Regions from separate parts of the Sodalis sp. RH19 genome, predicted to be linked through region 2. Evidence: predicted binding sites of a transcription regulator. Region 2 holds the regulator's gene; the other holds the start of a gene.

Region 1 (15,593 bases), 710 kb from region 2:
AGCCCCATAGCGGAAACAGGCAGGACAGCAGGATAAATTGAAACAACGGTGTTTTGTTTAAATAGCCGTCAGGCATTTGTACCGTATTGTGGCGCATGATGTTATTCCTGATGAAGGGTGGCAAGGAAATCATGGAACTGGGAAGCCTCGGCATAGGAACGCTGGGTGCCTTTACCCCGGACGCTGTAGGCGGCATAGGCGGACGCGTAGCGCATGGCCTGTTTGATATCGCCGCGCGCGACAAAATAATGCGCAAAACAGCCGATAAACGCATCGCCGGCGCCGCTGGTATCCACGGCGTCGACCGGTACCGGATCGACCCGGTACACCTCGTTGCCGCTTAGCCACATCGAGCCGCGATGCCCCATGGTAATAATCAGGTTCTTCAATCCTTTGGCCAGCAGCGAACGGCCGGCCAGCAGGATATGCTCCTCGCTGTCCACCGGCATGCCGGTCAGAATTTCCAGCTCTGTCTCGTTAGGCATAAAAAAGTCGCACCGGCAGGCATACGCGATATCCAGTTCCCGGGTGGCGGGCGCCGGATTAAGGATTACGGGAACCTGATGCCGGGCGGCAAAATCAATGGCGTGATAGACGGTGGCGAGCGGAATTTCCAGCTGCAGGATAATCAGCCGGCAGCCCTTGAGCTGTTCCGCCGCCCGATCGATGTCCTGCGCGCCGAGGTGATCGTTGGCGCCTTTGATAATCAGGATGCGATTATGTGAATCTGGATCGACAAAAATCGGCGCTACGCCGCTGGATACGCCCGCCACCGTTTCCACATAGCGGGTATCGACCCCATGGCGCACCAGGTTGTTAACGGTATTGTCCGCAAAGAGATCCTCGCCGACTTTACTGACCATCATCACCTCCGCCCCTAGCTTGGCGGCGGCTACCGCCTGATTGGCGCCCTTGCCGCCGCAGCCGATTTCAAAACCGGGGGCTTCCAGCGTTTCCCCGGTTTTAGGCATCTCTTTGATATAGGTGATTAAATCCACCATGTTGGAACCGATAACTGCGATATCCATAATTATTAGCCCTCATATTTTTAACCTTATTCAATGTTATTTTATTAACACTAACAAGACAAAAATGTTAGTAACATGACAATGATCACATCGTTTAATGAAAATTAAATTGCCACATGCCTATTGTAAGAGGCTTCTGTAATGTTATTATTCTCACATTATTATCGTGATAATCCACATAAAGGACATTAACATGACTTCCCCTGAAATCGATTTTGCCCCTTACATCGACCATACCCTGCTGGCGCAGGATGCCACCGAAGCGCAGATCACCACGTTATGCGGCGAGGCTAAACAGTGCGGATTTTATGCGGTTTGCGTCAATTCCGGGTATGTGCCGCTTGCGGCGCGCTTGCTGCGCGACAGCCCGGTAAAGGTCTGCTCGGTGATCGGCTTTCCGTTGGGCGCCGGCCTGACCTCCGCCAAGGCGTTCGAGGCGCAGGCGGCGATTGCGGCGGGTGCGCAGGAAATAGATATGGTGATTAACGTCGGTTGGCTCAAAAGCGGCAATATTGACGCGGTAACCGCCGATATCCGCGCGGTCCGCGAGGTTTGCGCGGCTATTCCGTTGAAGGTAATATTGGAAACCTGTTTGTTGAGTTCACCACAAATTGTCGCGGTTTGCCGGATATGCCGCGAACTGAAGGTGGCGTTTGTGAAAACATCCACCGGCTTCAGCACCGGCGGCGCAAAAGAAGAACATGTCAGGCTGATGCGCGAAACCGTCGGCGGGGAGCTGGGCGTAAAGGCCTCCGGCGCCGTACGCGATCGCCAGACCGCCACCGCCATGATCCTGGCCGGCGCCACCCGAATCGGCACCAGTTCAGGTGTCGCGATCGTATCGGGCAAGGCGTCCGCCAGCGACTATTAATTTCTGAGAACCCGGCGGAAATCGGGTCTGATAACGCAGGATGTCATATGGAAACGCGGCGCGAAGAAAGGATTAATAAACTGATACTCGCCCTGAAGCGGGAAGATAAGCTTCATTTGAAAGATGCCGCCGTCCTGCTGGGCGTCTCGGAGATGACCATCCGCCGCGATCTCAGCGCCGAACCCGCGCAGGTCGTACTGCTGGGCGGTTACGTGGTTAACGATCCGCGCAATAATAACGTTACCCACTATTTTGTTTCGGATCAAAAAGCCAAGCACGTTGAGGAAAAAACCCTTACCGGCCGCCTGGCGGCGGCGCTGATCGAGCCGGACGACACGGTTTTTTTCGACTGCGGCACCACCACCCCGTTTATCATCGATGCGATTGACGATGACCTGGCGTTTACCGCCGTCTGCTATTCCCTGAATACTTTCCTGGCGTTACAGGATCATCCTAATTGCAAAGTTATTTTATGCGGCGGCGAGTTCCACCCCGCCAACTGCATCTTTACGCCGCTGACCCAATATTCCATCCTGGATAATATCCGCCCCGATAAAGCGTTTATCTCCGCGGCGGGTATTGATATCGGTTTCGGCGCCACCTGCTTTAACTTTGACGAACTCACCATGAAGCATCGCGCGTTGTCCATGTCGCAGCAGGCGATCCTGGTGGCCGATCACAGTAAATTCGACAACATCAAACCCGCCTTTATCGGTGCTTTATCCTTGTTTCATACCCTGATAACCGACCAATCGCCGCCGCCGAAATTTCATGAGTATTGCCAACAGCATGACATCAGGCTGCTTTATCGCCGGGAATAGCTGAACGGCGGGCAAAAAAATGCCGGGCTGCTTACGCAGACCGGCATTGTTACGTTATCGCCGCCTGGGCCGACGGGTTTAAGCTTCTTTACCCGAACGGTTAGCGCGTTTACGGTCATTTTCGGTCAAATGACGTTTACGTAAACGCACGGACAGCGGTGTCACTTCCACCAGTTCATCATCATCGATAAACTCCAGGGCCTGTTCCAGCGACATCTTGATCGGTGTCACCAGCGTCGTGGCCTCATCGGTGCCGGAAGCACGCATGTTGGTCAGTTTTTTACCTGTCAGGCAGTTTACCGTCAGGTCGTTGGAACGGGTGTGGATGCCGATAATCTGGCCTTCGTACACTTCCGCGCCGTGGCCCAGGAACAAACGGCCGCGATCCTGCAGGCTGTACAAGGCATAGGCTACCGCTTTGCCCTGGCCGTTGGAAATCATCACGCCGTTCTGGCGTTGGCCGATTTCACCCGGACGGACATCGTCATAATGACTGAACGACGAATACAGCAGGCCGGTGCCGGACGTCATGGTTAAAAAGTCGGTGCGAAAACCAATCAAGCCGCGGCTGGGGATGATGTAATCAAGACGGATGCGTCCTTTGCCATCCGGCAGCATATCGCGCATTTCACCTTTACGGATGCCCATGGCTTCCATAACCGGGCCCTGGTTCTGTTCTTCGATATCCAGGGTAACCTGTTCGAACGGCTCTTGTTTCTTGCCGTCGACGGTACGATAGATAACTTTCGGGCGCGATACGGCGATTTCAAAACCTTCACGCCGCATGTTTTCGATCAGCACCGACAAATGCAGCTCGCCGCGGCCCGAGACCAGGAAGGTATCCGGATCGACGGTTTCTTCCACGCGCAGGGCCACGTTGTGCACCAGCTCTTTGTTCAGGCGCTCAAGGATCTGGCGGGAGGTGACGTATTTGCCTTCCTTGCCGCAGAACGGCGAGGTGTTGACGCCGAACGACATGGAAACGGTAGGTTCGTCCACCGTCAGCGGCGGCAACGCTTCGACCAGGGCCTGATCGCAAATGGTATCGGAGATATTCAGCTCGCCAAGGCCGGTAACGGCGATGATATCACCCGCTTCCGCCAGCTTGGACTCGATGCGCAGCAGGCCCATATGGCCCAGCACCTGGCCCACTTTGCCGTTGCGACGCTTACCTTCATGGTCGATGATGGTAACAGACTGGTTCGGTTTAACCGAGCCGCGTTTGATGCGGCCGATACCGATGACGCCAACATAGCTGTTGTAGTCAAGCTGCGAAATCTGCATCTGGAACGCGCCGTCGCTGTCGACGTTCGGCGCTTCGACGTTCTTGACGATGGATTCAAACAGCGGGGTCATGTCGCTGGCCATGTTCTCGTGCTCATAGCCCGCAACACCGTTTAACGCGGAGGCATATATGATCGGAAAATCCAGTTGCTCATCGGTTGCGCCGAGGTTGACAAATAAATCAAACACCTGGTCCACTACCCAATCAGGGCGGGCGCCGGGACGGTCGACTTTATTGATGACCACAATGGGTTTGAGACCGTAAGCAAAGGCTTTCTGGGTCACGAACCGGGTTTGCGGCATGGGTCCGTCCATGGCGTCGACCAGCAGCAATACCGAGTCAACCATGGACATCACGCGCTCAACCTCGCCGCCGAAATCGGCATGTCCGGGGGTATCAACGATGTTGATACGGTAGTCGTGCCAGTTAATAGCGGTATTTTTAGCGAGGATGGTAATCCCGCGCTCTTTCTCCAAATCGTTGGAGTCCATGACGCGCTCGGTGGCGTCGTTGCGGTCACCCAATGTTCCGGATTGTTGCAACAGCTTATCGACCAGGGTAGTTTTACCATGGTCGACGTGCGCGATGATGGCGATGTTACGCAAATTTTCGATCACAACTTTGCCTCAGGCATTAGAAATAGCGCGTTATTGTACACGTAATAAGCGAGGGACTAAACAAGATCGCGACGATCTCTGCATTTGCGTCATTTTTGACGCTTCGTCATCCCTTTCTCAGTGCATTATTTCACCTCGCCCCATTTATTGCACCAAAATAGTGCCCACTTACTGCCCAAATGCACTAATATAGCGCTATCCCACCAATCTGGTGCAGGCGGACTTTGGTTAATAAGGCCGGAAACGCGGCCCTTCTCATCATTTTGGCAATGTTGGCACACTTTTAGCTACTGTTTATACCAGTCCAGTTTAGCCTAGCCCAGCTAAGTTAAATAAAATTCGATCCATACGATTTCGTTCCACGACGACAATGGCACATCCGGGAGAATACAAGTTATGTCCGCTGAACACGTTTTGACGATGCTTAACGAGCACGAAGTAAAATTCGTCGACCTGCGTTTCACTGATACGAAAGGTAAAGAACAGCACGTCACTATACCAGCCCATCAGGTAGATGCCGACTTCTTTGAAGATGGAAAAATGTTTGACGGCTCCTCCATTGGCGGCTGGAAAGGCATTAACGAGTCCGACATGGTGCTGATGCCCGATGCCAGCACGGCGATGCTCGACCCCTTCTATGAAGAAACCACCCTGATTATCCGTTGCGACATCCTTGAGCCTGCCACCATGCAAGGCTACGATCGCGACCCGCGTTCCATCGCCAAACGCGCCGAAGAGTTTCTGAAAACCTCCGGCATTGCCGATACCGTGCTGTTTGGGCCGGAACCTGAATTTTTCCTGTTTGACGATATCCGCTTTGGTTCGTCAATTTCCGGTTCCCATGTCGCTATTGACGACGTTGAAGCCGCATGGAATACCGATAAAGTTTACGAAGGCGGCAATAAAGGCCATCGTCCCGGCATCAAAGGCGGTTATTTCCCGGTTCCCCCGGTGGATTCATCACAGGATCTGCGTTCCGCCATGTGTTTGACCCTGGAAGAAATGGGCCTGGTGGTTGAAGCTCATCACCATGAAGTCGCCACCGCCGGCCAGAACGAAATCGCCACCCGCTTCAACAGCCTGACGAAAAAAGCCGACGAGATCCAAATTTATAAATATGTCGTGCATAACGTTGCCCATGCCTTCGGCAAAACGGCGACCTTTATGCCGAAACCGATGTTCGGCGATAACGGCTCGGGCATGCACTGCCATATGTCGTTGACCAAAGACGGCAATAACCTGTTCTCCGGCGACAAGTACGGCGGCCTGTCCGAAACCGCCTTGTTCTACATTGGCGGCGTCATCAAACATGCCAAGGCCATCAACGCCCTGACCAACCCGACCACCAACTCCTACAAGCGTCTGGTCCCGGGATATGAAGCGCCGGTTATGCTGGCCTACTCCGCCCGCAACCGCTCAGCCTCCATCCGTATCCCGGTGGTCGCCAGCCCGAAAGCCCGTCGTATCGAAGTGCGCTTCCCGGATCCGGCCGCCAACCCATACCTGGCGTTTGCCGCCCTGCTGATGGCCGGTCTGGACGGGGTTATCAACAAAATCCATCCTGGTGATGCCATGGACAAAAACCTCTACGATCTGCCGCCGGAAGAAGCGAAAGAAATCCCACAGGTGGCCGGTTCGCTGGAAGAAGCCCTTAAGGCGCTGGACGCGGATCGCGAGTTCCTGACCCGTGGCGGTGTTTTCACCGACGACTCCATCGACGCGTATATCACCTTACGCACGGAAGAAGTAGACCGTATTCGCATGACGCCGCATCCGGTGGAATTCGAGCTGTATTACAGCGTATAACTTGACGTTTTTTTGTTGCCGTGGAAACTTTCAGCCCATCTTCGGATGGGCTTTTTTCTCCAGCAAAGCTTGCGCGCAGCCATGCGCATGACGACATAACGGACTAAATGCACTGGTAGAGTGCGGGAGACTGCTTTATGGCTACAGGCTCATTGCCCGATGCTGGGCAGATCCTTAATTCCCTGATCAACAGCATATTGCTGCTGGATAATGACCTTGCCGTTCATTACGCCAATCCGGCGGCGCAACAACTTTTAGCGCAAAGCTCGCGCAAGCTTTTTGGCACGCCGTTGCCTGAGCTGCTGGGCTATTTTTCGCTCAACGTCGAACTGATGCGCGAAAGCCTTAACGCCGGCCAGGGGTTTACCGATAACGAGGTCACGTTGGTGGTTGACGGGCGGGCGCATATCCTTTCCCTTACCGTGCAACGCCTGCCCGAGGATTTTTTCCTGATGGAGCTGGCGCCGATGGATAATCAGCGCCGCCTCAGCCAGGAACAGATTCAGCATGCCCAGCAGGTGGCGGCACGGGATCTGGTGCGCGGCCTGGCCCATGAAATCAAGAACCCGCTGGGCGGTCTGCGCGGCGCGGCGCAACTGCTGGCCAAAGCATTGCCCGATCCCTCGCTGTTGGAATACACCAAGGTGATCATTGAACAGGCCGACCGCCTGCGCAACCTGGTCGACCGATTGCTCGGGCCGCAGCAGCCCGGCATGCACGTTACGCAAAGCATTCACCAGGTGGCCGAGCGGGTTTTCCAACTGGTCTCGCTGGAAAAGCCGGATAACGTCACTCTCCTGCGGGATTACGATCCCAGCCTGCCTGAACTGGCTCACGATCCCGATCAAATGGAACAGGTATTGCTGAATATTACCCGTAATTCGCTGCAGGCGCTGGGTGAAGACGGTGGCACGATCACGATACGCACCCGTACCGCGTTCCAGTTAACGTTGCACGGCGTTCGTTATCGTTTGGTAGCGCGAATTGATATAGAAGACGACGGCCCGGGCGTACCGGCGCAATTACAGGATACGCTGTTCTACCCCATGGTCAGCGGCCGTGAGGGCGGGACCGGTTTAGGGTTATCCATTGCCCGCAGTCTTATCGATCAAAATTCGGGTAAAATTGAATTCAACAGTTGGCCGGGGCATACCGAATTTTCGGTGTTCCTGCCTATTCGCCAGTGAGGTCACTATGCAACGAGGGATAGTCTGGATCGTCGACGACGATAGCTCCATCCGCTGGGTGCTTGAACGCGCCCTCACTGGAGCCGGACTGACTTGCGCCACTTTTGAAGGCGGCAATGAAGTGCTGGAAGCGCTCTCCACCCAAACTCCGGACGTATTGTTATCAGATATCCGCATGCCAGGCATGGACGGCCTGGCATTACTCAAACAGATTAAACAGCGCCATCCGATGCTGCCGGTCATCATCATGACCGCACACTCCGATTTGGACGCCGCGGTCAGCGCTTACCAGCAGGGCGCGTTTGACTACCTGCCCAAGCCATTCGATATCGATGAGGCGGTGGCGCTGGTTGAGCGCGCGGTCAGCCACTATCTGGAACAGCAGCAGCCGGCGCGCGCGCAGCCGCCTAATGGCCCGACTACCGATATCATTGGTGAAGCGCCGGCCATGCAGGACGTCTTCCGCATTATCGGACGCCTGTCCCGCTCCTCCATCAGCGTCTTGATTAACGGTGAATCCGGTACCGGTAAGGAACTGGTTGCCCATGCCCTGCACCGCCATAGCCCGCGCGCCAAGGCGTCGTTTATCGCGCTGAATATGGCGGCGATTCCGAAGGATTTGATTGAATCGGAACTGTTCGGCCATGAGAAAGGCGCCTTTACCGGCGCCAATCAGGTACGCCAGGGACGTTTTGAGCAAGCGGACGGCGGTACCCTATTCCTGGACGAAATCGGCGATATGCCGCTGGATGTCCAGACCCGCCTGCTGCGCGTATTGGCGGACGGCCAGTTTTACCGGGTCGGCGGTTATGCGCCGGTCAAAGTCGACGTCAGGATTATCGCCGCCACCCATCAGAATCTGGAGGTACGGGTGCAAGAGGGCAAATTCCGCGAGGATTTGTTCCATCGCCTGAACGTTATCCGGGTGCATTTACCGCCGCTGCGGGAACGGCGGGAGGATATTCCCCGCCTGGCGCGCTATTTCCTGCAGGTGGCGGCCAAGGAGCTGGGCGTTGAACCGAAAAACCTGCATCCGGAAACCGAAACCGCGCTGACCCGCCTGCCATGGCAAGGCAATGTCCGTCAGTTGGAAAATACCTGCCGCTGGCTAACCGTCATGGCCGCCGGCCAGGAAGTGTTGATCCAGGATCTGCCGCCGGAGTTATTTGAAAGCACGGCGCCGGACGCCACGGTTCAATCATTGCCGGACAGTTGGGCCACCCTGCTGGCGCAATGGGCGGACCGCGCCCTGCGTTCCGGTCACCAGAACCTGCTTTCCGAAGCCCAGCCGGAGATGGAAAGAACCCTGCTGACCACCGCCCTGCGCCACACCCAAGGTCATAAACAGGAAGCGGCCAGGCTGCTCGGCTGGGGCCGCAATACCCTGACGCGTAAGCTAAAAGAGCTGGGCATGGAATAAAAGTCCAGGTTTTATAACCTGGCGGAATAGCGGCGTAGAAAAAAGCAAAATAACGTGCAAAACGGCGTTATTTTGCCCTTTACATCCCGATTGCAGACAGTATGATCTTGTCGCTGACCGGGAGGAAGACCATGTTAGATTCATTAATCAATTTGCTGTCCCAGGGCGCGGATATGACCGCCGCGGTGGGCCATGCACCGCAAACCGCGCTGGCCGCCATTCTTTGCGCCGCGCTGCTTAACTTTTTCAGCTGATCAAATCACCCGCGAGAACTGGTGCTGGCGCGATTTAGTGCGCAGGTAAACGTCAAAGCACATGCAAATGTTGCGGATCAGCAGGCGACCTTTGGCCGTGACCGTAATCGCCCGGTCGGCCACAGCCACCAGCCCGTCGCGCTCCAGGGGCCGCAGCAGGGCGATGTCATCGGCGAAATACTCGTTAAAAACGATGCCATAGCGGCTTTCCAGCACATTAAAATCGATATAAAACTGACAAATCAACGCTTTGATCACATCACGCCGCAGACAGTCGTCTTCCGACAGCGCCACGCCGCGCCATAAGCCGTTGCCCTGGCGCGCAACGCTTGCCACATAGCTTTTCATCTCTTTCTGGTTCTGCGCATAACTATCCCCGATCATACTTATCGCCGAGATACCCAGCCCCAACAAATCACAGTCGCCCTGGGTGGTATAGCCCTGGAAATTGCGATGCAGCTTGCCGGCGCGCTGCGCCAGGGCTAATTCGTCGTCGGGGCGCGCAAAGTGATCCATGCCGATAAACTGGTAGCCCGCGTCGCATAACGCAGCAATGGAATACTGTAAAATGTCCATTTTCTGCGCGGCATCGGGTAAATCAGCGGTGTTAATTTTTCGCTGGGCGGCAAACAGCGCCGGCATATGCGCATAATTGAATACGCTCAGGCGCTGGGGGTTAAGCGTTATCACCCGTTCCAGGGTATGCCGGAAGCTTGCCAGCGTCTGGCGCGGCAACCCGTAAATCAGGTCGATATTGGTGGAAAGGAAACCCAGCGCCTTGGCGCGGCCGATCAGGTCGAAAATCAGCTGCTCGTCCTGCTCGCGGTTAACCAGCCGCTGGACCTCAGGGTTAAAATCCTGCACGCCCATGCTGATGCGGTTAAACCCTTCGCCATGCAGATGATCCATCATGTCCAGCGCGATATCGCGCGGGTCGATTTCAATGGACATTTCCGCGCCGGGGGCAAAGCGGAATTGCGCGCGCACCACCGCCACCAGGCGCGATATTTGCGCCGGCGACAAAAAGGTAGGCGTGCCGCCGCCCCAGTGCATCTGGGTAACCAGCCGGTCCTGGAACAACGGCGCCCGGCGCCGGATTTCCTGCTCGAGCACATCCAGGTAACGATCGACTTTTTCCGGCTGGCGGGTCACGATTTTATTACAGCCGCAGAAGTAACAGATCTTATGGCAAAAAGGCAGATGCAGATACAGCGACAGCGGCCGGGCGGGATAGCGCGCCACCGCCTGGAGGAAAGCCGGCTCGCCATACCCTTCGCTAAACTCCAGGGCAGTGGGGTAGGACGTGTAGCGCGGCCCGGATTGGTTATATTTTTGAATGAGGGCCGAATCCCATTCTATCGCTGGCACTGACATGGCTGCTTACTCCTTACCAAATTTACGCCGTCCCCGCCGTTTTACGGGCGCGGCCGGTTTTCGCCTGGCGACCCGGGCCAAACGTAACCGTTCTTTACGTCGCGAGAGCCGCCATAGTTTACCCAATAACCACACTAAATAACATGTCAACGGCGTCGCGATCAGCAGCAGCAGCGGGTTCAAAGATTAAAAGGAATCTTTCTGGCCGCGCTTGAGCAATTGCAGCATATCTTCATTTTTGGCGTCGTCGTCTTCATCATCTTCAATCTCAATGCCCAGTTGGGTCATCAGCTCATCGATGCGATCCAGCGTCTTATCCACATAGGCCTGTTCGGGCGCCGACAGTTCTTTGCCTTGCTCCAAACGTTGCAATAATTCATCCAGGCGTTCGTCGTTTTCCAGATTCTCCAGTTCCACTTCCGGCAGGATAGCGGTGGTGACGGGAATAACGATGTCCGGCGCCACCGGTTTTTTTACCGTGGGGCCGTCGGCGAGAAGCGGCACGGGTTTTTTGCTGCCGATGCGGCGATCGGGGGCGTGCGCCTGAGTATTACGGCTCCCGCTTTTATTACCTTCCTGCGCCCGCGAGCCGGAAGCCAGGCCGCGCCGTTTTTTCTGACGCTGGCGGGCGCGCCCTTCGGTATTCAACTCTTCGCGGCTTTTGCGCTTGTTCTTGGCGACGACGGGTTTACCGCGCCCGCCTTTTGCTGATGGATTCATGTTGTCTGCTCTGTCGTAAGTGTCATTAAGTATGGAATTGCGGCGAAATCTATCAGAAACCCTGCCAATAAAAAAGGTGGCAGTTAATCTGCCACCATAAAGTAAAGGTGCTTCGCGAGAAAAACAGTCCCCACGGCAATGAACCTGACGGTCCACATCCTGTGTATCGGGTCGTCGCTGCGATGATGTTTTATTCTACGCTATACGAAGCGGATTGGTTAGGGTGTATTCCCTTACGCGCTCATCCTGAGCAGAATTCATCCCTGGGAAAGGTAGGAAAAGGGCTTTGTGCCGGGCTAAAGCGGAGCACTGGGCCAAGTATGGCGCTTTGCGCTCTGCAAAGTGCCACTTTCAGGCGCTCCATGCCTTGTCTGCTAATGTAGCCTAATGAGCTTTACCCGCAATACGCTCCGCGCGCGCCAACGGGCTCTTGTTAACGCGATGATTATTTAACGTTATGATTTATAATTAATTAATTCTAATTTAAACGAGAATGCTTAGTGAGTAGCGAGCCGATCTCTTACAAAGACAAAATGCCGATTACTCACGTGAACCGGCCTGGTTGTTCACATCGGGCCATAACAATGGCGGCGGCGCGGTTGCGGATAAAGATAAAAACCGCTTTTTAGCGTTTACCCCGTATAATTGGCGGCAATAAGTCATCCCGAGGGAGAGGAAAATTTGATCACCTCATACAACTACCATATGACGCATTTTGTCATGAGCGCTCCCGATATCCGCCATTTGCCCGCGGATACCGGCATCGAAGTCGCGTTTGCCGGGCGCTCCAACGCCGGCAAGTCCAGCGCCCTGAATACCCTGACCAATCAAAAAAGCCTGGCCAGGACCAGTAAAACGCCCGGACGCACACAGCTCATCAATCTGTTCGAGGTCGAGCCGGAAATACGCCTGGTGGATCTGCCGGGCTATGGCTACGCCGAAGTGCCTGAAGAAATGAAACGTAAGTGGCAGCGCGCCCTGGGCGAATACCTGCAAAAGCGCCATAGTTTAAAAGGGTTGGTGGTACTGATGGATATCCGCCATCCGATGAAAGACCTGGATCAGCAAATGGTGCAGTGGGCCGTTGGGGTGGATATCCCGGTCCTGGTGCTGCTGACCAAATCCGATAAACTGGCTTCCGGCGCGTGCAAAGCCCAGTTGAACCTGGTGCGGGAAGCCGCGGCGGCTTTTGAGGGAGATATACAGGTGGAAGCGTTTTCGTCGCTGAAAAAAACCGGCGTCGACAAGCTGCGCCTTAAGCTGGACACCTGGTTCAGTGAAACCCCGCCGGCGACGGATGAAGAACCGCCGTATACGGAATAACCCGCGGCGCCGGGATGGCGCACAATAAAAAACGCCCCAGCCAATAATGACTGGGGCGGCTAATATTTAGCCAAATCCGATTACGTGAAGTAAAAGGTCTGAAAGATAGAACATCTTACCTCTGTACCCTACATCTGTAACTTTACATCAAATTATCGCTGTGCAAAAGAATTTTTTGTAGTTTAATTTCACTTTTTTGGTGTTCCCAGCGCCATAATCCCAGCCCAAATCACCTTTTTATGTAGCTTAATTACGAAAAATGCTTAGTGTATCGCCACTTAGTGCGCTTGATCCCAATTTTCCCCCATACCCACATCGACCCGCAACGGCACATCCAGGGCGAAACAGCCTTCCATCAGGGATTTGATGCGCGGCGTGGCCGACTCCACGGCGTCACGCCGCACCTCGAACACCAGTTCATCGTGGACCTGCATAATCATGCGCACCTCCGGCCGGTCTTTTTGCAGCCAGGCGTCAATGGCGATCATCGCGCGTTTGATGATATCGGCGGCGGTGCCCTGCATGGGGGCGTTTATCGCCGCGCGCTCGGCGGCTTTTTTGCGCGTCCCGTTACGGGAATGGATATCTGGCAGATACAACCGGCGGCCGTCGAGGGTGGAAACATAGCCCTGTTCCTCTGCCTGCCTGCGGGTACGCTCCATATATTCCAGCACGCCCGGATACCGCTCGAAGTAAAGGTTCATATAACGCTGCGCCTCCGCGCGGCCAACCGAAAGCTGGCGCGCCAGACCAAACGCGCTCATGCCGTAAATCAGGCCGAAGTTAATCGCCTTGGCGCTGCGGCGCTGCTCATTAGACACCTTCTCAAGCGCCAGGCCGAAGACTTCGGCGGCGGTGGCCCGATGTATATCCTTGCCCTCGGCGAAGGCCTTGAGCAGGCCCTGGTCGCGCGAGAGATGCGCCATGATGCGCAGTTCGATTTGCGAATAGTCCGCCGCCACGATAACGGCATCTTTCGGCGCGATAAATGCCTGCCTGATCCGCCGTCCTTCCTCATTGCGCACCGGGATATTTTGCAGGTTCGGATCGGTTGAGGACAGCCGGCCGGTGGCGGTAACCGCCTGCTGATAAGACGTATGCACGCGTTTTGAGTGCGGGTTAATCATCAGCGGCAATTTATCGGTATAGGTCGATTTCAGCTTGGCCAGGCCGCGATATTCGAGGAGAAGCTTCGGCAGCGGGTAATCCAGCGCCAGCTCCGCCAGCACCTCCTCGTTGGTCGACGGCGCGCCGCCCGGCGTTTTTTTCAAGATCGGCAGTTTCTGCTTATCATATAAAATCGCCTGCAACTGCTTGGTGGAGGAGAGATTAAAGGCTTCCCCCGCCAGTTCATGCGCCTCGGTTTCCAGCTCGCCCAACCGTTTCGTCAGCTCAACCGAATGTGCAGCCAGGATCTTCTCGTCGATCAATACCCCGGTACGCTCAATGCGCGACAGCACCGGCACCAGCGGCATTTCGATTTCCTCGAAGACCTTTTTCAGGCCGTCCTCGCGCTCAATCTGCGGCCAGAGTTTTTCATGCAGCCGCAGCGTCACGTCCACATCCTCAGCGGCATAGGGGCCCGCCTGCTCCAGAGCGATTTGATTGAAGGTCAGCTGGTTTTTGCCTTTGCCGGCAATGTCTTCAAAGGTCACCGTGGTGTGTTTCAGGAAACGATCGGCCATGCTATCCATATCATGACGGCCCGACACGCTGTTAAGCACATAGGATTCAAGCATGGTGTCAAAGGCGATGCCGGCCAGTTCGATATCATAACGTTGCAACACGCCGCGATCGAATTTCAGGTTCTGGCCGATTTTGCGAATGGCCGGGTCTTCAAGCACCGGTTTCAGCAGCCTGAGCACGTCGTCGCGATTTAGCTGGTCCGGCGCGTCGAGATAATCGTGGCCCACCGGCAAATAAGCGGCGTCGCCGGGGACAATGGCGAAAGAAAGCCCGATCAGGTTGGCGCTCAGGGTATCCAGACTGTCGGTTTCGGTATCGAAGGTGAACTGCCCCGCCTGTTTTATCCGCTCTATCCAGCTGTTGAGGTCCGCCAGCGCGTAGATGACCTGGTAACCCTCCTGGGAAAGCTGCACCGCCTCCTCAACATCCTCATCGGCCTGGGCCGGCGGGGCATTAAACGGGGTGCGCGCGACGGGAGCCGAGCTGATGCGGCCTTGCAGCCATTTGCCCGCTTCCAAATCCGCCAGCCAGCGTTTGAATTCGTATTTCTTGAACAGCAGCAGCAATGCCGCCGCGTCGGGTTCGGTCACGATGAGCTTATCGAAAGGCAAATCAAGCGGCACATCGGTCTTAATCGTCGCCAATTGATAAGATAAATACGCCAGCTCTTTATTTTGTTCCAGCTTTGGCGCCAACGTCTTGGCGCCGCGAAATGGCAACCCGCCCACGCTTGCCAGGTCGCTGTAAATATTATCCAGGCTACCCAGTCCCTGCAGCAGCGCCTGGGCGGTTTTCTCGCCTACGCCCGGCACACCCGGAATGTTATCCGAACTGTCGCCCATTAACGCCAGGTAATCAATTATCAGTTCCGGTGGAACACCGAATTTTTCCCGCACTTCCTCCGGCCCGAGAATGGTGTTGGACATAGTATTGATAAGCGTAATCGTCGGCGATACCAGCTGCGCCATATCTTTATCGCCGGTGCTGATCAGAACTTCGCGGCCGGTACGCGCCGCCTCGAGCGCCAGCGTGCCAATCACATCGTCCGCCTCGACGCCGGATACCGCCAGCAAGGGTAATCCCATCGCCTTGACCATGCTGTGCAGCGGCTCGATTTGGCTGCGCAAATCATCCGGCATCGAGGGGCGGTGAGCTTTGTAGTGTTCGAACAATTCGTCGCGAAAAGTTTTACCCTTGGCGT
Region 2 (15,593 bases):
CTCCCCGGAGCAACTGGCGGCGGCCATCGGTCCGCAAACGGCGGCGGTGTTGTATATTAAATCGCACCATTGTGTGCAAAAGAGCATATTGTCCGTGGCGCAGGCCGCGGAAATCGCCCATAGCCATCATCTGCCGCTGATTGTCGACGCCGCCGCCGAGGAAGATCTGGCGGTATATTACCGCCAGGGCGCCGACCTGGTGATCTACAGCGGCGCCAAAGCGCTCGAGGGACCGACCAGCGGGCTGGTTATCGGCAAAACGCAGGCGGTGGAGTGGGTCAAGCGGCAGGGCGGCGGCATCGGCCGGGCAATGAAAATCGGCAAGGAAGGCATATTGGGCCTGACCCAGGCCATCGAAAGCTATCTGGCGCGTGAAAAAGAGTCGGGCGGCGAGATGGTGGCCAAAATGACGCCGTTTATCGATCGGCTGAATACCCTGGCCGGCATCAGCGCGCGGGTGGTGTGGGATGGGGCGGGGCGCGACATCGCCCGCGCCGAAATCCATTTTGACGAGACGGTATTGGGCATCGCCACGGCGGATATCGTCTCGGCGTTGAAAATGGGCAATCCGGCGATTTATTTTCGCGGGTATAAGGCTAACGCGGGCATTATCGAGGTGGATGTGCGCAGCGTGACCCCGGCCCAGCTTGATATCATTAGTTCACGCATCAGTGAAATAGGAAAAGGATCCCGTTCATGAAATTAACCCCCAATTATTACCGCGACCGGGTTTGCCTGAACGTTCTGGCCGGCTCCAAAGAAAACGCGCGCGCCATCTACGAGGCGGCGGAAGGCCATGTGCTGGTTGGCGTCCTCTCGAAAAACTATCCCGACGTGCCGTCGGCCGTCGAGGATATGCGCGCCTACGCCGCCCTGATTGACAACGCGCTGTCGGTTGGCCTGGGAGCGGGCGATCCGAACCAGTCGGCGATGGTCGCCGCCATTGCCGGCGTCCTGCAGCCGCAGCACGTCAACCAGGTGTTTACCGGCGTCGGCGCCAGCCGCGCGCTGCTCGGCCAGACCGATACCCTGGTCAATGGCCTGGTGTCGCCCACCGGCCGGCCGGGGCTGGTGAAAATCTCCACCGGTCCGCTCAGCGCCAGGTCGCCCGACGGCATCGTGCCCATTGAAACGGCCATCGCCCTGCTAAAGGACATGGGCGGCAGCTCCATTAAGTTTTTCCCCATGGGCGGGCTGGATCACCTGGATGAATACCGGGCGGTGGCGCTGGCCTGCGCGCGTCATGATTTTTATCTGGAACCGACCGGCGGCATCGATCTGGACAACTTCGCCCCGATCCTGCAGATCGCGCTGGACGCCGGGGTCAAACGCATCATTCCGCATATCTACAGCTCGATTATCGACAAAGAGACCGGCAATACCCGCCCCCAGGACGTGGCGACATTGCTGGCGCTGGTAAAAAAGCAGGTTGCATAAGCCATGGTGAGATTTCCTAACCAGCGACTGGCCAATATGTTCGACGCATTACAGGCGGAATCGCTGCCGCAGGAAGAGCTGGCCAGACGTTTTTCGGTATCGACCCGCACCGTGCGGGCCGATATCCAGGCGCTGAACGCCATCCTGTCCGGCCATGGCGCGCAGTTTGTTCTCAACCGCGGCAGCGGCTATCAGTTGAAAATCGACGACGAGCCGCTTTTTGCCTCGCTCTCCCGGCAGACGCCGCGCCAAAATCGCACGCCTCATTCCAGCGCCGAGCGTATCCCGGCGCTGATGGTACGCTTTTTAAGCTCGGCCTATGCCTTTAAGATGGAGGATGTGGCCGACGAATGGTATGTCAGCCGCGGCACGCTGCAAAGCGATATGGGCGAAGTGCGCGAACGGCTGTCGCGCTACGATCTGACCATCGAGACCAAACCCCGCCACGGCATGAAGCTGTTCGGCAAGGAAGCGTCCATCCGGGTGTGCCTGACCGATCTGATGTATTCCCTGTCGCTGGACGAGCATGACAGCTATCTGCTGGCCAGCAGCGAGCTGCCGTTCGATATTCTGCCGCGGCTGAAGCCGGCCTGGCACCAAAGCCTGGTGGCCAGCGGCATCAAGCTTACCGATGAGGGCGAACAATATCTGGCCCTGTACAGCGCGGTGGCGGTCAAACGCATCCGGCAAGGCTACCCCCTGCCGGATTTCCCGATGGAGGAGGTGGACGAGGGGATTAAAACGGCGTCCGCGCAGCTGGTGCGCCTGATCGAACCGTTAACCGGCAAGGGCTTTTCGGCGGCGGAGGAAAATTACCTGCGCATCCATATTGCCGCGCGGCGGATACAGGACATCAATCCCTCGTCCATTAACGCCGACGACGACGAAACGCTGGTGGACTATATCCTCAGCTATATCAACAGCCACTATAACTATAACCTGCAAAACGACAGCCAGCTGCGCGCCGACCTGCTGACCCATATCAAGACCATGATCACCCGGGTGCGCTATCAAATCACCATTCCCAATCCGCTGCTGGCCAACATCAAGCAGCACTATCCCATGGCCTATGACGTGACGCTGGCGGCGGTAACCAGCTGGGGCAAATATACCCCGTATGTCATCAGTGAAAACGAGATAGGCTATCTGGTCCTGCATATCGGCGTCGGCCTGGAACGGCACTACAATATCGGCTACCAGCGCCATCCGCAGGCGCTGCTGGTCTGCGACAGCGGCAACTCGACGGTGCGCATGATCCAGGCGATGCTCAAGCGCAAATATCCGCAGATTGCCGTGACGCAGGTGATTTCATTACGGGAATATGACAAGCTGCCGGCGCTGGAGGAGGATTTTGTCATTTCCACCGTCAGGATCGGTGAAAAAAACAAACCGGTGATGGTGCTGGCGCCGTTCCCCAGCGACTATCAGCTCGAACAGCTGGGCAAACTGGTGCTGGTGGATCGCACCCGCCCTTATATGCTGGAAAAGTTCTTTTCTGAACAGCATTTTATGATTGTCGACCGGCCGCTGACCCAGCAGGCGCTGTTTAAGCAGGTATGCGGCCAGCTGAAGCGGGAAGGGGTTGTGGATAAAGATTTCTATCCCTCGGTGGTGGAGCGCGAGGCTATCGTCAGTACCCTGTTGGGCGACGGCATTGCGCTGCCGCATTCCCTGGGGCTGCTGGCCAGGCAGACGGTGATTTACACCATTCTGGCGCCGCAGGGCATAGCCTGGGGCGATAATGAAACCGCCTACGTGATTTTCCTGCTGGCGATCAATAAGACCGATTATGAAGAGGCGATGGCGATCTATGAGCTGTTCGTGACCTTCGTGCGCGAGCGCTCCATGCCCAGGCTGCGCGACAGCCGCGATTTCGCCGGCTTCAAGGCGGTGGCCATCGATAGCCTGAGCCGCGCGTGATCAGTCTTCGTCGAAACCGGCGTTAAACAGCTCGATCACCGCCGCCAGCGCCTGTATCTCATCCGGGCCGGTGGCCTCCACCTCGATCACCCGGCCTTTGGCCGAGTCCAGCATCAGCAGGGCGATAACGCTGCTGGCTTCCGCTTCGGTGCCGCTATCGTTGCGCAGCAACACCTCCGCGTCAAAGCTTTGCACCAGATCGAATAGCTTCATTGCCGGCCGGGCGTGCATGCCCAGGCGGTTCTTGATTTCCACCGTTTGTTTAACCGTCATGGTTTGCGCTTTTCCAGGGTGCGGTGCCGGGACTGGACGTTTTTACCGCGTGAACGGAAATAGTCCGCCAGCTGCTCGGCCACGTAGACCGAGCGGTGTTTGCCGCCGGTGCAGCCAATGGCCACGGTCAGGTAGCTGCGGTTATTGGTTTCCAGCATCGGCAACCATAACTCCAGGTAACTGCGGGTTTGATAGATAAAATTATGCACTTCGGTATGGCGGTCGAGAAAGGCCGCCACCGGCTTATCCAGCCCGGTCATCGGCCGCAGTTTGGGATCCCAGTGCGGGTTGGGCAGGAAACGCACGTCGAAAACATAATCGGCGTCGATGGGCAGGCCGTGCTTATAGCCGAAAGACTCGAACACGATGGTCAGCTCGCGCTCGCGTTTGCCCAGCAGCCGGGCACGCAGCATTTCCGCCAGCTCATGCACCGACATTTCCGTGGTATCGATAATCAGATCCGCGCGGGAGCGCAGCGGTTCCAGCAGTTCATTCTCTTCATCAATGGCGCTTTCCAGCGACAGGTTCTTGCTGGATAACGGATGCAGGCGCCGGGTATCGCTATACCGCCTGATGAGGGTGCTGCGATCGGCGTCGAGGAACAACAGCTGCGGCGAAAAGCTTTGCGGCAGGTTGTCCATGGCGTGCTCGAAAATCTCCGGCGTCTCGGGCATATTGCGCACATCAATGCTCACCGCGGCGGAGATATTCCGATCGGCCAGCGTATTGGCCAATTGCGGCAGCAGCACCACCGGCAGGTTATCGACGCAATAAAACCCCATATCTTCCAGCGCGCGCAGCGCGACTGATTTCCCTGAACCGGATCGACCGCTGACAATCATCAGCACCATGACGACTCCCCTCTGGTATTTTTATTGACCCATTGGCCACGCTTGCCGTAATCGCGCCAATGACTCCCCGCTGGTCGGTACAGCGCCGGGCAGGCAATCCGACCCGGCGCGTTAAGACCCGGCTTCCGTTTCCGTCATTATGGCATACAGCTCTTCATCGCTTTGCGCGGCGCGCAGGCGACGGCAGACCGTTTTATCGGCCAGGCGCTTGGCCACCAGGGCCAGGGTGTGCAAATGGGTTTTACACTGCTCGGCCGGCACCAATAGCGCAAACAGCAAATCCACCGGTTGGTTATCTATCGCATCAAAGGCAATAGGCTGCTCCAGGCGGATAAACACACCGACCGCGCGCAGGGTGTCTTCTTCCAGCTTGCCATGCGGGATGGCGATACCGTTGCCGATACCGGTACTGCCCATGCGTTCACGGGTCAATACGGCCTCGAACACCACCTGCGGCGCCAGGTTGAGCTGCTTGGCCGCCAGCTCGCTGATAATTTCCAGCGCGCGTTTTTTGCTCTGGCAGTGGATGGAGCCGCGGGTGCACTCAAGGCTTAACACCGTGTTTATTTGCAAAGCTGTATCGTTAGTCATTTCATTTCACTTAAGGCGCTTGTTTCACCTTTAAGACTCATCGGCCCGTTATCGTACGGATAACGAGCCGATGTGAGGTTAGGTAGCGATAATGGCTACAGTGAATTCAGTACTGTTTCAGTTTCTCTTTATGTTTGTTCAACTGGCGCGTCAGCTTGTCGATCAGCAAATCGACGGCGGCATACATATCGTCCGCCTCTGACGTCGCGTGCAGCTCACCGCCGTTGACATGGATCGTCGCTTCGGCAATCTGCTGGACTTTTTCGATCTTCAGAACAATATATACCTGATTGATCCGGTCGAAGTATTGTTCCAGCTTGGAAAATTTCGTCGTCACGAAATCGCGCAAAGCATCGGTGATTTCAACGCGCTGTCCGGTAATATTCAGCTGCATAGTGTCTTCCTTCTCTGTAGAGGTCAAACCATTTGCTTACGCTGGTTTGACGGCGGGATGGACAAAGACTCTCGGTATTTTGCCACGGTTCGCCGCGCCACCATGATGCCCTGATCGGAAAGCAGGGTGGTCAGCTTGCTATCGCTTAGCGGCTTCGCCGGGTTTTCCGCGGCGATTAATTTTCTCACCAGCGCACGAATGGCCGTAGAAGACGCTTCGCCTCCCCCCTCGGTATTGACGTGGCTGGAGAAAAAATATTTCAGTTCAAAAATGCCGCGCGGGCTGTGCAGATATTTTTGCGTCGTGACGCGGGATATCGTCGATTCGTGCATCTCCACCGCCTGGGCGATATCCGCCAGCACCATGGGCCGCATATACTCCTCTCCCTGATCGAAAAACGCCTGTTGCTGCTCCACGATGCAGCGGGTCACTTTTAACAGCGTGTCATTACGACTTTCCAGGCTTTTGATTAACCAGCGCGCTTCCTGCAAATGGCTGCGGATAAATTGTCCGTCCGAGTCATTGCGGGTGGTATTGCCGAGCGCGGCGTATTGCTGGTTGATTTTAAGATTGGGAATGCTGTCGGTATTGAGCTCCACCGTCCAGCGATTATGCACCTTGCGCACCAGGACGTCCGGGATGACATATTGCGATTCGGTGGTGTTGATTGACTGGCCGGGCCGGGGATCGAGGGATTGGATCAGCGCCATGGCGGATTTCAGCACGTCTTCCTTTAGGCGGGTGGACCGCAGCAGGCTGCGGAAATCATGGCTGGCCAGCAGATCGAGATAGTCGCTGACGATAAGCCTGGCTTCGTTCAGGTAAGGGAAATCCTTCGACAGCTGCGATAGCTGGATCAGCAGGCAATCCCGCAGATCCCGCGCCGCCACGCCCACCGGATCAAAGCGCTGCACGCGTTTTAATACCGCTTCCACTTCGTCCATGGTGACGCTGTCGTCGCCGATGCACTCGAGGATATCTTCCAGCGGCACCGTCAGGTAACCGGTTTCATCCACCGCGTCGACGATGGAGGTGGCAATGGCGATATCGGTATCGGAAAACGGCGTCAGCTCCACCTGCCACATCAGGTAATCCTGCAGGGTCTGGATGGTTTCGCCCTGGTAAATCGGCAGTTCTTCGTCGCGGTAGTCGGTGCCGGTGCCCGAGGGCGTGCCCGCCGAGTACATTTCGTCCCAGGTGGCGTCAAGCGGCAGTTCTTCCGGCATGTCCTTCTGCTCCATCGCCTCGCGGGTATCAAGCGATTCGCTGTCGGGTACGTCGTGTGAGTCTATTTCTTCATGGACATCGGTTTGCTCAAGTAAGGGGTTGCTTTCCAGCGCGGTTTGAATCTCCTGCTGAAGTTCAAGCGTAGACAGTTGCAGCAGGCGTATTGCTTGCTGTAACTGCGGAGTCATGGCGAGTTGCTGACTAAACCTGAGTTGCAAACCTTGCTTCATATAATGCGTTAATTAACCTCTTGGGGCTTTCACTTCAGGACACCTTATCAGAGGCGGAACTCTTCGCCCAGATAAACACGCTTCACCTGCTCGTCCTGAAGGATTTCGGCGGGTGTGCCATGGGCGATAAGATGTCCCTGGCTTACGATATAGGCGCGCTCGCAGACGTCCAATGTTTCGCGTACGTTATGATCGGTAATCAGCACGCCCAGGCCGCTATCGCGCAGATGTTCAATGATTTTCTTGATATCGATGACGGAAATCGGGTCGACGCCGGCAAAAGGCTCGTCAAGCAGGATGAATTTGGGGTTGGCCGCCAGGGCGCGGGCAATTTCCACCCGCCGCCGTTCGCCGCCGGATAATGATTGCCCCAGGTTATCGCGCAGATGGGCGATATGGAATTCTTCCATCAGCGCATTGGCGCGGTCGTCGCGCTGCGAAGCGCTGAGATCGTTTCTGATCTGCAATACCGCCATCAGGTTATCAAACACGCTCAGGCGGCGGAAAATCGACGCTTCCTGCGGCAGGTAGCCGATGCCGCGCCGGGCGCGGGTATGCAACGGCAGCAGGCTGATATCGTCGTCATCGATAATAATGCGCCCGGCGTCGCGCTGGATGATGCCGACCACCATGTAGAACGTGGTGGTCTTGCCGGCCCCGTTCGGCCCCAGCAACCCGACGATTTCCCCTGAGCTGACCTTGAGGCTGACGTCTTCCACCACATGTCGGCCCTTGTAGGCTTTAGCCAGGTTTTCTGCGATTAATGTTGCCATGGGTTCAATTACTCTTATTTAGTGCCGGATTTGGGCGCCTTGGGCGCTGAGGACGCTTTGGGTGCCGCGCCCGCCGGGTTCTTATCCTGCAGCTGGGATGGCACCAATACGGTGGTGACCCGTTTGCCCTTGTCGCTGAAGGCTTCCATTTGCTGTTGTTTCACCAGGTAGGTGATGCGATCGCCCTTGACGTTGCTGTCGAGCTGTTCGAGATAAGCGTCGCCGGTCAGCACCACAAAATCGTTGGCCAGCTCATAGCGGACCTTTTGCGCATGGCCCTTCACCGGCTTGCCGTTGTCCTGCATCTGGTAAAACGTCACCGGATTGCCGTAACCCTCGACCACTTCCTTGCCCTGTTCGCCGTTGGGGCGGGTGATGACCACTTTGTCCGCCCGGATGTCGATGGAGCCTTGTTTGACCACCACCGTACCGGTAAGGGTGACGACATTGGTCTGCATATCGACGGCCTGCTGCTCGGAATCAATATTGATCGGCTGGTCGGTATCGCCGGTCAGCGCCAGGGCATTGGCGCTCGCCAGCAGCAGCGCGCCGGCCGCAAAAACGTAACAGATGTTATTTTGGATTTTGGATTTCATAAGAGGTCTTAACCTTTTCAATCAGCTCGGCAGTCTTGTTCCGCAGGTTTCCGCGCATTTTCATGCCTTTAGAGTTAAATCCGATGCCATATAGGGTCACCTCGTCATCGGAGGAAACATCCTGCGTAACAAGATTCACCACCGCGTTATCGGTTCTGATACGCTGCAGTTGTGAGGTTTCGGTCAGACTGTCAACCTGAACATGGCCGTATAAATAAAGCATTTTATCATTGGTCAGCTTGGCCCGATCGGACCGGACTGTCCAGGTGGCGACTTTATTCTCATCGTACATCGTCGCCACCGGCTGGGTAAACCAGCTAATCTGCTCGACGGCGAAGTGCTCGACGTGCTCGGAAATCAAGCGATAATTCATGGCGCCCAACGGATTGTATACCAGGGTAATGGTATGTTCGCTCTGGTAGGTGGGTTCGCCGGCATCGGGCGCCGCCGCGTTCTGGCTGCCGTCGTTATCGGTCAGGTTCAGGCCGATTAACACCAGGACCACCAATACCAGCAGTAGGGTGACCCACCATCTTGTTTTACTCATACCGACTGCCCTTTGGCATCATCAAGCTTTCCTTGCGCCAGCAGAATTAAATCGCAGATTTCGCGAACCGCGCCGCGACCGCCGGCGATATGCGTCACATAATCGGCCAGCGGCAGCAACAAAGGATGCGCGTCCGCCACGGCGACGCTTAATCCCACCCGCGACATCACCGGCCAATCAATAAGATCATCGCCGATATACGCGGCCTGATCCGCTGTTAAAGATAGTTTAACCAATAGATCCTCAAAGGCCAAAAGCTTATCCGACCGGCCTTGGTAGAGATGGGAGATCCCCAGGGTACGCGCGCGATCTTCCACCAGTTGGGCGGACCGGCCGGTAATAATAGCGACCTCGATGCCGGATGTCAGTAAGCATCGGATGCCGTAGCCGTCGCGGACGTTAAACGCCTTGAGCTCCTCGCCCTGGTTGCCTTGGTAGATAAAGCCGTCCGACAGGACGCCGTCCACGTCGCACACCAGCAGCCGGATATCCCGGGCGCATTGCAGTATCCGCTGGTCGACCGGGCCGTAACAGGTCTCGATAAGGGTGGTCTCTTGCATGGCGGGTTTCCTTGTTAAATAACGCCGGCTCGCAGCATATCATGCATATGCACCACGCCCATAAGCCGGTTCTGGTCGGCCACCAGCACCGAGGTGATATGGCGCGACTGCATCAGGTTAAGGGCGTCGACCGCCAGGGTATTGGGCGTCACCCGGATACCGCCGGCGGTCATCAGGTCGGCGATGCGCGCCTGGTTTAAATCCACGCCCATATCGAACACCCGGCGCAAGTCGCCGTCGGTAAAAATGCCGGCGATATTCAGCTTATCGTCGCATATCACCGTCATGCCGAGATTTTTACGCGTGATTTCCAGCAGGGCGTCGCGTAATGACGCATCCCGCGGCGTCACCGGGATTTCTTCGCCGCTGTGCATGATATCGGTCACCCGCAGCAATAGTTTACGGCCCAGCGCGCCGCCGGGGTGGGACAGGGCGAAGTCTTCGGGGGTAAAGCCGCGGGCCTGCAGCAGCGCCACCGCCAGCGCGTCGCCCATCACCAGGGCGGCGGTGGTGCTGGTGGTGGGAGCCAGGCCCAGCGGGCAAGCTTCCAGGGGCACGTGGACGCAGATATGGATATCCGCCGCCTTGCCCATGGCGCTGGCCGGATTGCCGGTCATGCAGATAAGCGGGATCTGCAGGCGCTTGAGCACCGGAATCAGCGCCAGGATTTCATTGGATTCGCCTGAGTTGGACAAGGCGATGACGATGTCCTGGGCCGATACCATGCCCAGATCGCCATGGCTGGCCTCGCCGGGATGGACAAAAAAGGAGGGCGTGCCGGTGCTGGCGAAGGTCGCCGCCATCTTGCGGCCGATATGGCCGGATTTGCCCATCCCCATCACCACGACTTTGCCGCTGCAATAAAATATTTTTTCGCACGCGCGGCGAAAATCGTCGTTGATATATTGATCAAGCTGCGCCAGGCCTTCACGCTCGGCGGCGAGGACCTGTTTACCTGCTGCCGGGAAATCAAAATCCGGCGCTAACGACAAATGTGACATAACGTATCCTGATGCGCCCGGCAGCGTCCGCGGGCTAAATAAACAACACCGTAACATAGGCGGCAAAACCACATAATAACAGAGCGCCCATGCCAGAGTTGATCCTACGGCGCTTTCCCAGGCAAAAGGCGGTTAATATAATGCTTGCCGCCAGCATAACCCAATAATCGCGGGTAAACGCCAGCGGATTGAACCGGCCGGGCGAAAGCAGGGCCGGCACGCCCAGCACCAGCAGGCTATTGACGATATTGGAACCGATGAGATTGCCCAGGGCAATATCGTTTTCCCCTTTCAGGGCGCCGGCGATAACGGTTGCCAGTTCGGGCAGGCTGGTGCCGAAGGCCACCACCGTCAGGCCGATCACCAACTCGCTTACCCCCAGATGCCGGGCCACCACGCCCGCGTTATCAATCACCATATGCGCCGATATGGGCATGATGATAAAGGCCAGCGCCAGCCACAGCACCGCCACGGTTGTGCCGCTATCCGGCGTGTCCTGCGGCAGCTCAGCCAGCCGTTCGCGGGTCAGGCTGTCGTTGCCGGCGCTCTGCGCCCGGCGGGTCAGGGCGATCATGGCGGCAATATACCCTATCGCCGCCAGCAACAGTATTATACCATCCAGGCGGCCCAGGGCGCGATCCGCCAGCGCCAGGCCGCACAGCGCGGTGGCGAGCAGCAGCAGCGGCAGCTCGCGCCGCACGATGTCCGAATGGAAGGCCATGGGGCGGATCAGCGCCGCGCCGCCGACGATCAATAAACTATTGATCACATTGGAACCAAGGATATTGCCCACGGTCATATCGAGTTGGTGATTCAGCGCGGCGGTCACCGCGATCAGCAGTTCGGGCAGGGACGTGCCCAATGCGACGATGGTGCAGCCCACCAGCCAGGGCGCCATACCCAGCGACCGGCCGATCACGGCAGCACTGTAAACCAATCTATCCGCGCCATAAACCAGTAGAATAAGACCAATAACTAATAATGACGTGGCAAAAAACATATGAAGTCCTTGATGTGAAAGAATCCTGGGCCGCCGTCGCCACCGCCGCTTCCCGGGCGGAAGGGTAAGGATGCCGGCAACCGGCGCGCGTCTTAATTTTGACTGCCCGCGGGCCAAAAGTAAAACATCGGCTATTGATCCTATCTTACCGCCGCCAGGGTAATTTTATGTAAAAGTTCGATGAATCGGTCCTATTGCTTTAATATCTAGGGCAATGGGCTTTAAGTGGGCAAGATATGGGCAGTAATGACATGAACCAGACGGAGCATTTGGTCGATATCCGCGGATTGAGCTTCCGGCGCGGCAATCGGCCGATATTCGACAACATCACCCTGCAGGTGCCGCGGGGAAAGATCACCGCGATCATGGGGCCGTCGGGTATCGGTAAAACCACCCTGTTACGCCTGATTGGCGGCCAGCTGCCGCCCGACAGCGGCGAAATTTGGTTTGACGGCGACAATATTCCCTCCTTATCGCGCGGGCGGCTATACGAGGTGCGCAAAAAAATCAGCATGCTGTTCCAGTCCGGCGCCCTGTTTACCGATATCAACGTGTTTGAAAACGTGGCGTTCCCCCTGCGGCAGCACACGCGGCTGCCGGAAGAAGTGCTGCGCACCACCGTGATGATGAAACTCGAGGCGGTGGGGCTGCGCGGGGCCGCGTCGCTGATGCCTTCCGAACTCTCGGGCGGCATGGCCAGGCGCGCCGCGCTGGCCCGCGCCATCGCCCTCGACCCGGAACTGATTATGTTTGACGAGCCTTTCGTCGGGCAGGACCCCATTACCATGGGCGTGCTGGTCAAACTTATTGATGAATTGAACCACGCGCTGGGCGTCACCTGCATCGTGGTCTCCCATGACGTGCCAGAGGTATTGAGCATCGCCGATTACGCTTACATCGTGGCCGAGCAGCATGTTATCGCGGAAGGAACGCCGGCCGAGCTGCGCGCCAACCAGGATCCGCGGGTGCGGCAGTTCCTGGACGGCATCGCCGATGGTCCGGTGCCGTTTCATTTCCCCGCCAGAGATTATAAAACACAGCTTTTAGGTTCAGGGAGTTGACCGAGCCATGCTACTACAACAAGCATTAGCGTCCTTTGGACGCCGGGGCATCAGCGTCTGCCATACTTTCGGGCGGTCAGGCGTGATGTTATTTAACGCGCTGGTAGGCAAACCCGCCTTCCGGCAGCAGTGGCCGCTGTTGATAAAGCAGCTCTACAGCGTCGGGGTACAATCGTTAATCATTATTATTGTGTCGGGGTTGTTTATCGGCATGGTGCTGGGGCTGCAGGGCTATATTATCCTGACCACCTACAGCGCCGAGGCCAGCCTGGGCATGATGGTGGCGTTGTCGCTGCTGCGCGAGCTGGGCCCGGTGGTGACCGCGCTGCTGTTCGCCGGGCGCGCCGGGTCGGCGCTGACCGCCGAAATCGGGTTGATGAAGGCCACCGAGCAGTTGTCCAGCCTGGAGATGATGGCGGTCGATCCGCTGCGGCGCATCGTGGCGCCCCGTTTTTGGGCCGGCGTCATCAGCATGCCGCTGCTGACGGCCATTTTTGTCGCGGTGGGCATTTGGGGCGGTGGCATTGTGGGGGTGGACTGGAAGGGGATCGACAACGGTTATTTCTGGTCCGCCATGCAAGGCGCGGTGGATTGGCACCAGGATTTGGTGAATTGTCTGATTAAGAGCGTGGTTTTCGCCATTACGGTCACCTGGATCGCGCTGTTTAACGGTTATGATGCGATCCCGACGTCGGAGGGGATTAGCCGCGCGACCACCAGAACGGTCGTCCATGCGTCCCTGGCGGTGTTGGGACTGGATTTTGTGCTGACAGCACTGATGTTTGGGAAGTGAGTTAATGCAAACGAAAAAGAGTGAAATCTGGGTCGGCGTTTTTATGATCATCGCCCTGTGCGCCGTTATTTTCCTGTGCCTGAAAGTGGCGGATATCCGCTCGATGGGCAGCGTGTCCACCTACCGTATTTCGGCCACTTTCGATAATATCGGCGGCCTGAAGGTGCGTTCGCCGGTCAAAGTGGGCGGCGTGGTGGTAGGCCGGGTGGCGGAGATTACCCTCGACCCGAAAACCTATGCGCCCAGGGTATCGATGGACATCGAGGACACCTACAATCATATCCCCGATACCAGCTCCCTGGCGATCCGCACCTCGGGCCTGCTGGGCGAACAATACCTGGCGCTGAACATCGGCTTCGAGGACCCGGATATGGGAACGTCTATCCTTAAGGATGGCGGTATTATTCAGGATACCAAATCAGCCTTGGTGCTGGAGGACCTGATCGGCCAGTTCCTGTACAAAAGCGGCGACAAACCCGCGCCTGTTTCCGGCGACAACGGGCCCGCCCCGACCAGCGGCGCGGCCCACGCACCTGCATCCGCCGACGGCAACGCCCCCGCGGCGGCGGCAAAATAAGAGGATAATGTTTTATGTTTACACGATTTTTACTGCTGGCCCTGCTTGCGGTCGCGCCGCTGGCCCAGGCCGTCGACCAGACCAATCCCTATGCGCTGATGAACGCGGCGGCGGATAAAACCTTTACCCGCCTCAAGAACGAACAAAGCCAGATTCGCGCCAATCCCAACGTGCTGCGCGATGTGGTGCGTGAAGAACTGCTGCCCTATGTGCAGGTCAAATACGCCGGCGCGCTGGTGCTCGGCACCTATTACCGCCAGGCCACCCCGGCGCAGCGCGATGCCTACTTCAAGGCTTTCCAGGCTTATCTGGAGCAGGCCTACGGCCAGGCGCTGGCGATGTACAGCAACCAGACCTACCAGGTTGCCCCGCCGCAGCCCGTGGGCGATGCCACGATCGTCGCCATTCGCGTCACCATCGTCGATCAGGGTGGGCGCCCGCCGGTACGGCTGGATTTTCAATGGCGCAAGAACAGCCAGACCGGTAACTGGCAGGCCTACGATATGATCGCCGAAGGGGTGAGCATGATCACCACCAAGCAGAATGAATGGGCCTCGACGCTGCGCCAGCAGGGGATCGAGGGGCTGACCAGGCAGTTACAGGCCGCCGCCGCGCAACCTATCTCGCTGGATAAGAAAAGCAATGGCTGAAACCCTGAGCTGGCAAGCCGAGGAAGACACGCTTGTCCTGCGGGGCGAGCTTGATCGCGTCACGCTGTTGCCGTTTTGGGAACAGCGCGAACAGGCCCTGCAGGGCATCCGCTTCCTGGACGTCTCGCGGCTGGATCGGGTGGACTCCGCCGGCGTGGCCCTGATGCTGCACCTGTGCGCGCTGCAGGCCAGGCGCGGCGGTACGCTCATGCTTACCGGCGTCACCGATAAACTGCGCACCCTTATCACCTTGTACAACCTGCATAATATCCTGCCCTGCGCGGATGATTCGCCCGGCTGACAGAATGAACACATTATTGCCTGTTTCCGATGACGACGTATTCATCTAAGATATCGGCTTGTTTCCCGACCCATGACAGTGATTTGACCCTTATGGAAAACCACGAAATCAAAGAAGTGCTGATGAACGCCGAGGCGTTGGCATTGGAAGAAGCGCATGTAACGGGCGATGGCAGCCATTTTCAGGTCATCGTCGTGAGCGAGCGGTTTGCCTCCATGAGCCGTATTAAAAAACAACAGGCGGTCTACGGCCCGTTGATGGAATATATTTCGGACAATCGTATCCATGCACTCTCTATCAAGGCGTATACCCCGGAAGAGTGGCGGCGCGATCGTAAGCTGAATGGTTTTTAAGTTGTAGGCGATGCCGCGCTATGGCGTTGTATATCTAAGCCCGTTAAATACAGAGAGCAGTGTTGATGGATAAATTCCGTGTCCAGGGTCCGACCCGCCTGAATGGCGAAGTGACCATTTCCGGCGCTAAAAATGCGGCGTTGCCGATATTGTTCGCCGCGCTGCTGGCGGAAAAGCCGGTAGAAATACAAAATGTACCAAAATTAAAAGATATCGATACCACGATGCAACTGCTGCGCCAGCTTGGCGCCAAAGTCGAGCGCAACGGGTCGGTGCATGTGGATGCGGGCGGGGTGGACGTGTTCTGCGCGCCTTATGAACTGGTCAAGACCATGCGCGCGTCCATCTGGGCGCTCGGGCCGCTGGTAGCCCGTTTCGGCCAGGGACAGGTTTCCCTGCCCGGCGGCTGCGCCATCGGCGCACGGCCGGTGGATCTGCATATTACCGGCCTTGAGCAG

Evidence for each region. The regulator sigma-54, encoded in region 2, starts transcription at its own class of promoters, with help from an activator protein. The targets are predictions, from matches to a motif close to GTTGGCACANNTTTCGCTNT.
Region 1: the regulator sigma-54 is predicted to act here: its motif matches at 4,894-4,913, upstream of glnA (glutamate--ammonia ligase).

What each region holds. Positions count from the first base shown of each region.
Region 1 is NZ_CP178734.1:4,527,852-4,543,444, forward strand. It holds gene fucP (L-fucose:H+ symporter permease) at 1-97, opposite strand, end outside; gene rbsK (ribokinase) at 102-1,028, opposite strand; gene deoC (deoxyribose-phosphate aldolase) at 1,222-1,899, shown strand; gene deoR (DNA-binding transcriptional repressor DeoR) at 1,947-2,720, shown strand; gene typA (translational GTPase TypA) at 2,799-4,622, opposite strand; gene glnA (glutamate--ammonia ligase) at 5,019-6,428, shown strand; gene glnL (nitrogen regulation protein NR(II)) at 6,566-7,615, shown strand; gene glnG (nitrogen regulation protein NR(I)) at 7,623-9,035, shown strand; gene ACL2XF_RS20435 (YshB family small membrane protein) at 9,167-9,289, shown strand; gene hemN (oxygen-independent coproporphyrinogen III oxidase) at 9,290-10,663, opposite strand; gene yihI (Der GTPase-activating protein YihI) at 10,850-11,383, opposite strand; gene yihA (ribosome biogenesis GTP-binding protein YihA/YsxC) at 12,089-12,706, shown strand; gene polA (DNA polymerase I) at 12,985-15,593, opposite strand, start outside.
Region 2 is NZ_CP178734.1:5,241,409-5,257,001, forward strand. It holds gene ACL2XF_RS23645 (DgaE family pyridoxal phosphate-dependent ammonia lyase) at 1-700, shown strand, start outside; gene dagF (2-dehydro-3-deoxy-phosphogluconate aldolase) at 697-1,437, shown strand; gene ACL2XF_RS23655 (BglG family transcription antiterminator) at 1,444-3,357, shown strand; gene npr (PTS phosphocarrier protein NPr) at 3,358-3,630, opposite strand; gene rapZ (RNase adapter RapZ) at 3,627-4,481, opposite strand; gene ptsN (PTS IIA-like nitrogen regulatory protein PtsN) at 4,593-5,072, opposite strand; gene hpf (ribosome hibernation promoting factor) at 5,179-5,466, opposite strand; gene rpoN (RNA polymerase factor sigma-54) at 5,490-6,923, opposite strand; gene lptB (LPS export ABC transporter ATP-binding protein) at 6,971-7,696, opposite strand; gene lptA (lipopolysaccharide ABC transporter substrate-binding protein LptA) at 7,711-8,292, opposite strand; gene lptC (LPS export ABC transporter periplasmic protein LptC) at 8,270-8,839, opposite strand; gene kdsC (3-deoxy-manno-octulosonate-8-phosphatase KdsC) at 8,836-9,399, opposite strand; gene kdsD (arabinose-5-phosphate isomerase KdsD) at 9,414-10,400, opposite strand; gene ACL2XF_RS23710 (calcium/sodium antiporter) at 10,435-11,400, opposite strand; gene mlaF (phospholipid ABC transporter ATP-binding protein MlaF) at 11,652-12,461, shown strand; gene mlaE (lipid asymmetry maintenance ABC transporter permease subunit MlaE) at 12,469-13,254, shown strand; gene mlaD (outer membrane lipid asymmetry maintenance protein MlaD) at 13,259-13,831, shown strand; gene mlaC (phospholipid-binding protein MlaC) at 13,846-14,481, shown strand; gene mlaB (lipid asymmetry maintenance protein MlaB) at 14,474-14,782, shown strand; gene ibaG (BolA family iron metabolism protein IbaG) at 14,875-15,135, shown strand; gene murA (UDP-N-acetylglucosamine 1-carboxyvinyltransferase) at 15,201-15,593, shown strand, end outside.